2 regions of the Jeotgalicoccus sp. WY2 genome follow, and region 1 is predicted to be linked to the other one. Evidence: predicted binding sites of a transcription regulator. Region 1 holds the regulator's gene; the other holds the start of a gene.
What was found. The regulator NrdR, encoded in region 1, represses ribonucleotide reductase genes. The targets are predictions, from matches to a motif close to AACACNATATATNGTGTT.

Region 1 (4,438 bases):
TTCTTTCAGCTCGTTTGCTATACAGCCGAGTATATATGATTTACCGATACCGAATTCACCATGTATATAAAGTCCGCGGAAACCTTCGCCGCGCGCAATTTTATCAGCTTTTTCAATCGCATTTTTTAAAACATCCCGGCGATCATCGTTTAGGAAAATCGTATCGAATGTCGCTTCACGCACATCGCGCGGAATATGAAAACTCTGAATCAGGCTTTCACGTTTAATGAATTCCTCGTGTTTTGCTTTAACCGGGCATTTTGAATAAATCATATTAAAACGACCCTGGCGTATTTCAAGGTTAATAATAAAACCGTCCGGGTGACTCAGGCATTTGCCCTCCCCTGCCGATTCACATTCTGTCGGCTGATTAATATAATGTTTTAAAATCATCAAATCGTTTTGAATCATGGAGCGGGTAACTTCACCTTCATGCGCATCCATAAACGCCTTCATCTTCGGATGATTAATAATCTCGTTAAATACGTTCGTTATTCTCTGTAATCCTCTCAGAATTTTTAACGAAACTGCTTAACGGTTCCATCGCCTCACCTAATTTTCTCTAAATTTATTTATAAGTTTACTGAAATCTTCATCGTCTTTCAGTGTTTTCATCGGTTCATTATTTTTCTTCTTAGCATCTCTCTTGTCAGCAGCAGGTTTTTCAGGCTGTTTTTTCGCTGTCGTTTTTTCTTTCAGCCAAGCCGGCTGTTCTTCGCCCGGACCTGCATATTTAAACTGGCGTTTTTGGCGTTTTTCTTCCTGAGCTTCACGGAATTCCATAATCGACTGGTACGCCTCGCCTGCTGTGCGGTAACCTTCTTTACCCCAATTTTCCGCGATAGTCATGACGTATCTGAGCGGCAGATCACCGTCTTTCATCTGAATCGCATATTCCAGGAGCACGTTGATAACTCCGTTTTCAAGACCGGTTTTCACAATTAGCTCCGTCACGACTTTTAAATCATTCTCCGACGGTTTATAACTTCTAAGATCGTTAATTCTGTCGAGCGGACTGACTTTATCGAGACTTTCTAAATACGTTTCATCGCTCGACGGCTTCAGCGCCTCTTCTGCCGTCGTAAAGCTTGGAATGACTTCGCCGTATTCCTTTTGATAGTACTTGCGTGCTTCAGTTTTCAAACGTTCTTTATCGATTCCGAACTGCGGACTCGTCGACTGAAGCAGAATTTGTTTTATATCATACGCGTTCAGTTTAAACAGCTGGCTCAGCTGTACGACGAGCCTTCTCACTTCTTTTGAGAAAAACTGCTTATCGATGCGCGTGCCTTTTAAATGGGTGAACAGCACTTCGAAATCGAAATCATCGAGATCAATCGCCGGCCCCCGGGACACATCATCTTGTTTAAAGTGATCGTCCGGCGTATGGAATTTAGCGTCTCTCGAATGATAAAATACCTCGGTAAATTTCTTCGTCACCTCGGTAATATCCGCCGGCAGTTCCGGATAGATCAGACGCTCTTTTTTATCGTTAAATTTAGCCGATCCGACCTGTGAATATAAATACATCGACAGCATCGGATCTTTGAAATACATTTCCGGCGTCAGCGGCTGCAGCAGTCTGTAGACAAACAAATCATCGTGCGCCTTGTTCGACACGTAGGTTCTGACGAGGCCAATCGCTTCAAGCTTATCGAGCGACGCTTCAAAATTCGACAAATTAATCGACAGCTCATCCATGAGCTCACGGTGAAAACGCACCGCAAGCGTATCGTGGACCTTCGTCGACTCAAATAAATACAAGTAAATACTAAAGGCCTCTGTGCCGATCACCGGTAAATACAATGCATTTAAGACTTCGTAATCATCGTTTGCAAGAGTCCCCGGCTGGTAAACGATAAACTCTGTATTCGGTTTTAAACGTTCATTAAATTTCATGTTAAGCCTTACCTTTTTCTAAATTTTGGAGGATATCCATCAGCTGATCGATATCTTTAAACTCTCTGTACACCGATGCGAAACGCACGTAAGCCACCTGATCGAGAGTAATTAATTCATGCATAACAGACTCGCCAATATCATTGGAAGTAATTTCAGCCTTGTTTAAATTTCGTAAGGCCGCTTCAACATTATCCGCGCGCTTTTCAATTTCATCATAAGGAATCGTCCGTTTTTCACATGCTTTTAACAGACCGTCCAGTACTTTCGATCTGTCGAATACTTCACGTGTCCCATCTTTTTTTATAACGACAAGGGGTGACAATTCAATACGCTCAAACGTCGTAAAACGCGTTTGACAATCATCGCATTCCCGGCGTCTGCGAATCGCATTCATCTCATCTGCATGACGCGAATCCACAACTTTCGAATTCGTATGCTGACACTTTGGACATCTCATGTGATGTTCACCTCGTTAATAATAGATTAGTTTCAATTATTATAACACCGAAAGCACTAAACATAAAAAAAGAAAGCGGATTGGCGCTGTCACGGGATAAACCCCTGATCCCGTCATCGTCGAAGTCACAGTGACGGGATAGACACCAAATCCCGTCATCGTCGAAGTCACAGTGACGGGATAAACACCAAATCCCGTCATCGTCGAAGTCACAGTGACGGGATAAACACCTCATCCCGTCATCGTCGAAGTCACAGTGACGGGATAGACATCCAATCCCGTCATCGTCAAAGTCACAGTGACGGGATAGACACCCGATACCGTCATCGTCGAAGTCACAGTGACGGGATAGACACCAAATCCCGCCATCGTCGATTTTTAAAGTTCAATCCAAAATAAAAACAGCCACGCCAGCCCCAACAGAGGTGACACAACTGCTTATGAAGAGAAAACTTTATCCTTCGACGCTGAAGCTTTCACGTACAGGCATTGCTTCTAAGTAATCGCTGCCTTGTGATTTCACGCGCTGTTCTTTTTTAACGTGAGAGTTTTGGAATGCTTCCGATTCCCCCCATGCTGTGAAGTCTTTGATTGAATCCCATCCTGTCAGCACTGACATTTTCTTCTCTTTTTTAATGAGCATGAAGCCTGCAAAACCGTTGTACTGGTCGACGTTGCCTTTACGGCTTTTAAATCTCTCAACCATTTCTTCAATATATTCTTCTTTTACGATAAAGTTATTCGTTGCAATATGTCCTGCAACAGAGATTTCTCCGTCATGGATAAGAATATCGTATTCTTCTCCTTTAAATGTGGCTGTTTCGCCTTCGATAATCAGGTCCGTGTTCTGTCCGTCGTTATTTACTAATTTCATACCAGCACTCCTTCGTTCATATTATTACTTTTAATGTAGCAAAAAAAGGATAGCATCAACTACCCTCCTGTGACTTTATTGTTAAATATCTTTAGCGATCATTTCAGCTAATTCAACACATCTTACAGAGTAACCCCACTCGTGTCGTACCATGACAGTACTTTAACTTTGTTGTCAGCCATAACCATTGTCAGGTCTGCATCAACGATTGAACTGCGTGGATCTGTATTGTAGTCGCTTGAAACTAATGGTGCATCGCTTACGCCTAAAATACCTTTCATTGCGTCAGCTTCGTATTTCTTGAACGCTTCATTAACTTCTTCTTTAGTTACATCTTTTTCAAGATCTACAACTAAGTCTACTAATGATACGTTTGAAACTGGTACGCGAAGTGCCATACCATCCAGTTTGCCTTCAAGTTCAGGAAGTACTAAAGCTGTTGCTTTTGCAGCACCTGTTGAAGTTGGAATAATATTTTCTGCAGCTGAGCGCGCACGGCGTAAATCTTTGTGCGGGTTGTCGAGGTTCATCTGGTCGTTCGTGTACGCATGTACAGTCGTTACAAGACCATTTTTAATTCCGAACTCATCGTTCAATACTTTCGCTACAGGTGCAAGACAGTTTGTCGTACATGATGCATTTGAGAATACATCGTATGATGACGTGTCTAATGTTGCACAGTTAACGCCGCGAACTAATGTCTGCACATTTCCGCCCGATGACGGTCCTGTTAATAATACTTTTTTAGCACCGGCGTCAATATGAGCCTGGGCTTTATCACCGTGGTTAAACACACCTGTTGCTTCGATAACTACATCGACTCCGAGGTCTGCCCATGGTAAGTTTGCAGGGTTGCGGTCACTTGTAACAGTAATTTCTTTACCGTCGACTACAATGTTGTCCCCTTTAACCTCAACTTTTTTGTCCCATGTACCGTGCGTAGTATCATAATTAATTAAATGTGCGATTGTTTTCGCAGGTGATGTTACGTTGACTGCCACAAGATCAAGTTCTTTTGATTCTGAGACAATTCGAAACACCATTCTTCCAATTCTACCTAAACCATTAATTGCAACTTTTTTCATGACTAGAGCTCCTTTTGAAAGTTCATTTTCATAAATATTATACCACAACTATAGTAATCATTGAACACGGTTTCACATACTTTCCAACTCTTCAGTAAATCTGTCGATTTGTTCATATAA
Region 2 (4,438 bases), 910 kb from region 1:
CTGATCTGTGTTGAACGCACTCTTGTAGTACCACATTGTCTCTTTAGACAGGAATGGCATCGGGTAGAATGTTTCCGAGTTGCCGTAAGTTCTGCGTTCAATCGTATCAACAATCGGCATTACTGAGCTTGTAGCATTTTGCACGTATGAAATACTTTGTGTCGGTGCAATTGCTAAACGGTAAGCGTGATAAAGACCGTTCTTTTCAACTTTTTGCTGAAGTTCCGCCCAGTCTTCTTTAGTCGGAATATTGATGTGTGAGAATAATTCTGCAACTTTATCGAATTCAGGTGCAATATCTTCAGAAACATAACGCTCGAAATATTTCCCTGTCGCATAGTCTGAACGTTCGAAGTCTTTAAATGTGACGCCGCGTTCTGCAGCGATTTCCATCGATTTTTCGATCGAATAAAAGTTCAGCATCATAAAGAAAATGTTTGCAAAATCTCTTGCTTCAGCTGATTCGTATGAAATTTTATTTTTAGCGAGGTAACCGTGAAGGTTCATCGCGCCGAGTCCTACTGAATGAAGTTCATCGTTTGCTTTCTTAACGCCTGGTGCGTTTGCAATTGCCGTGTCATCACTAACAAGTGTCAATGCTTCGATTCCTTCGTGTACAGTTTCTTTCACTTTGCCCGAATCCATTACGTTAGCAATATTCATAGATCCTAAGTTACATGAAATATCGCGTTTAATAACGTCGTCCGTACCGTAGTCGTTAATTTCCGACGTTTCCTGCAGCTGGAAAATTTCAGTACATAAGTTACTGATTTTAATTTGTCCGATATCGCCTAATGGGTGTACTTTGTTCGCATTATCTTTGAACATTAAGTACGGATAACCTGACTGCAGCTGAGTTTGTGCGATTGTATTTAACATATCACGCGCATCGTATTCACGTTTTCTAACATTATCATTAGCAACTAATTTGTCGTACATTTTATCCATGTCCATGTCATCCAGTGCAATACCGTATTCGCGTTCCACAGTGTGTGGTGCAAATAAGTTGAACGGCTTATTGTCTTGTGCCAGTTCAAAAAACTTAGACGGTACAACAAGACCGGTAGAAATTGTCGACAGACGGATATCTTCATCCGCGTTTACTTTTTTAGTATCAAGGAATTCAGGCAGGTCATAATGGAAGATGTTTAAGTAAACAGCTCCGGCACCTGGACGCTGGCCAAGCTGATCTGCATAGCTGAATCCGCCTTCCAGTGATTTCGCTACAGGCAGAACGCCTTTAGCTACACCTTCGATACCTTTAATTGCTTCACCGCGTGCGCGCAGTTTAGATAAGTTAATCGCGACACCGCCGCCAATTTTACTTAACTGTTTTGCAGTTGAATCGATATAGTTGATTGAGTTCAGTGAATCTTCAACTTCGAGCAGGAAACATGAAACCATTTCACCGCGTCGTGCACGGCCTGCGTTTAGGAATGTCGGTGTTGCAGGCTGATAGCGCTGCTCCATCATCGACGTAATAAAACGTTTTGCAGTTTCAATGTTACCTTTCGCAAGGTACAGACTGACGATTATAACGTGCTGTCTGTAATCTTCCAGATACTGTTTTTTATCGTTTGTTTTTAAAGTGTAATCTTTAAAGAACTTGCTAGCTGCCATGTAGCTCTTGAAGTTAAATTCAATTGCATCTGCATGATCGATAATATCCTGAAGTGCCGTTTCGCTGTACTCTTTGAACAGGTCATAATAGAAATCGTTATCCACGAGGTAGTGCAATCTTTCAAGTTCAGAGTCAAAATGGATTGTCTTCGCTTCGACTTCCTCCATAAATACCTCAAGTGCTTCAAGATCTTTCTCTAATTTATAAAAACCGCTGTCGTCGCGCTGCGTGACTTCATTATTCAATTCAACGTGGTTGTAAGTTTTTTCATCTAATACTTTCATGCAATTCCCCTGCCCTTTCTAATTCAACTACAAATTGTGCGCGCTCATCAGGCGTTCCGTGAAGTTCAAACTTCATTAAGAGCGGCACACTGTAATCGTTGCTTATATACTCGCCTGCTCTGGCAAAATTCTGTCCCCAGTTCCGGTTGCCGCTCGATGCGACTGCGAACAGATTATAAGAGTTTACTCGTAAAAATTCTTTAACAGTATCAGGTACAGCTCCAAAGCCGTATGTCGGTGTGACTAAAATAAATGACTCATTAATTTTCTCTCTGACATTGGCGGCTGTTATTTGATATAATTCATAGGTGTCTGGAATGTCCATACTATTTAAGAAACGACGGATATTACCTGTCATTGAATAATAAGCAATAATCACTTTGTCATCTCCTTTCAAGGATAGCATAAACAGAACATATGTTCTATCCGGATGTTTCTCTATTAAAAAATTATGTTTCACTTGCTTTATCTTTGAATACCACTACATATAGTGTGTGAAACATTAATTAGACACAATATATATGGTTTAACATGTTCTATATTCTCATATTTAACTGCCATTAGCAATGTAAAAAACTGCCTTCTCTAAAAATTTCACGCTAAATAAATGAAGATAAAACGCCGTAATGCACGGTGGATATGTGATGGAATGCCTGAAATTTTTTCATAAAAAAAATAACGAAACTTTTCCCCTTTTTATTTGATGAAATTATTGAAATTATCGTACAAATTAATTTGGAGTGTTGTTAATGAACAATGTTGTAAAAGGTATTATCGCCCTGATTATTTCTTCACTTGGATTCAGTCTGATGTCTCTGTTTGTAAAATATTCCGGCGATCTGCCTACCGTACAAAAGACTTTCTTCAGAAACTTTATCTCGATGCTGATTGCACTTGCTCTCGTTCTCTATTATAGAGAGAGCCTGTTCGGAAAACGTGAAAATCAGGGTTGGCTGCTGCTCCGCTCGGGACTTGGGCTGATCGGTGTGCTGCTGAATTTCTTCACCATCGACCGGATGGTCTTGAGCGATGCTGATATTCTCAATAAATTGAGCCCGTTCTTTACTATAATACTCTGCGCTGTATTTTTAAAAGAATACATCCGGAGGTTCCAGATAATCTCAATTATCGTCGCACTACTTGGTGCAATCTTTATTATTAAACCGTCATTTTCAAGTGATACATACTTCGCGCTCATCGGTGTCCTCGGTGCAGTTTTCGCAGCCGGTGCCTATACGGTACTCCGCATACTCGGAAGCCGCGAGAAATTTTATACAGTCGTGTTTTACTTTTCATTCTTCTCGACCGTCGCTCTGCTGCCGTTCTTTATCTATCAGTTTGAACCGATGACAATGACACAGTTCTGGCTGCTGATACTCTCAGGCGTATTTGCCGCAGTCGGCCAGTTCGGACTGACAATCGCATACAGCTACGCACCGGCGAAAGAAATATCGATCTTCTTCTATTCGACAATACTGTTTACAGCACTGTTCAGTATTATCGTCTTTAATGAAGTGCCGGACATGCTGTCGATTCTTGGCTATGTTATAATCTTCGCGGCAAGCTACTACATGTACATGAAAAACCGCCCGAAGAAACTTAAAGTCGCTGGCAAGAAAAAAAGATAGACTTGTATTTATAGTTTGAATTAACGCGGTCCCGGCTCATTGAGAGTCGGGATTTTTTGCTTGTGTGGACGATTTCGTGGAAATGACGCCGACGTTTGCTTTCTACGTCTGACATGAAACCCGCTCATTGGTGAGATAAACGGCTACCTCTGATATGAAATCCGTTCATTGGTGAAATAAACAGTTACCTCTGACATGAAATCCGCTCATTGGTGAGATAAACGGCTACCTCTGATATGAAACGAGCTCATTGGTGAGATAAACAGTTACCTCTGACATGAAACCCGCTCATTGGTGAGATAAACAACTACCTCTGATATGAAACCCGCTCATTGGTGAAATAAACGGTTACCTCTGACATGAAACCCGCTCATTGTGCCACAACCGATGTTTTCAAGGCGTCTTCTAACACGTTACCCAAATAAAAACGCCGGAACTTCCAGAGTTCCGGCCGGTATTCATAACCTTAATATCTATATGCTTTTTCCGCCATGCTGCTGGATTTCTTCCAGAAAGTACGGACAGTAGTGTTTCAGTTTGTAGTTGCCGACGCCTTGAATGTGCATCATGTCCTGTTTCGACTTCGGCATTTTCTTAGCAAATTCTTTTAGAATATGATCGGTAAATATTGCGTCCTCGTCCAGTTTATATTTATCTGCCAAATCTTTACGTGTATTCAGCAGTTTATCGTATAAAACCTCGTTCGGCGATGAGTCCGTCGACACGTCGACTCTTTCGTTGTAATGTTTGCGGTACGGCACCGTGTAGATTTTAACTTTGCTGTTCAATATATCAAAACTCTTCTCGACGAGATGCATTTTGTAGGACGAATAGTGAACATAGCCGCGCATCACAAGTTCTTCGACAAGATGGTTCACGTCGCTCGTGCGGTATGAGTCCAGCAC

Region 2: nrdI (class Ib ribonucleoside-diphosphate reductase assembly flavoprotein NrdI) is a predicted target of NrdR. The motif match lies at 2,383-2,400, and genes of this name have one in related genera.

The regions. Positions count from the first base shown of each region.
Region 1 is NZ_CP049818.1:468,853-473,290, forward strand. It holds gene dnaI (primosomal protein DnaI) at 1-444, opposite strand, end outside; gene G4D76_RS02690 (replication initiation and membrane attachment family protein) at 553-1,899, opposite strand; gene nrdR (transcriptional regulator NrdR) at 1,901-2,359, opposite strand; gene G4D76_RS02700 (antibiotic biosynthesis monooxygenase family protein) at 2,814-3,233, opposite strand; partial or broken gene gap (type I glyceraldehyde-3-phosphate dehydrogenase) at 3,315-4,318, opposite strand; gene coaE (dephospho-CoA kinase) at 4,391-4,438, opposite strand, start outside.
Region 2 is NZ_CP049818.1:1,990,774-1,995,211, reverse strand. It holds gene nrdE (class 1b ribonucleoside-diphosphate reductase subunit alpha) at 1-1,905, opposite strand, end outside; gene nrdI (class Ib ribonucleoside-diphosphate reductase assembly flavoprotein NrdI) at 1,889-2,284, opposite strand; gene G4D76_RS11555 (DMT family transporter) at 2,655-3,533, shown strand; partial or broken gene recQ (DNA helicase RecQ) at 4,007-4,438, opposite strand, start outside.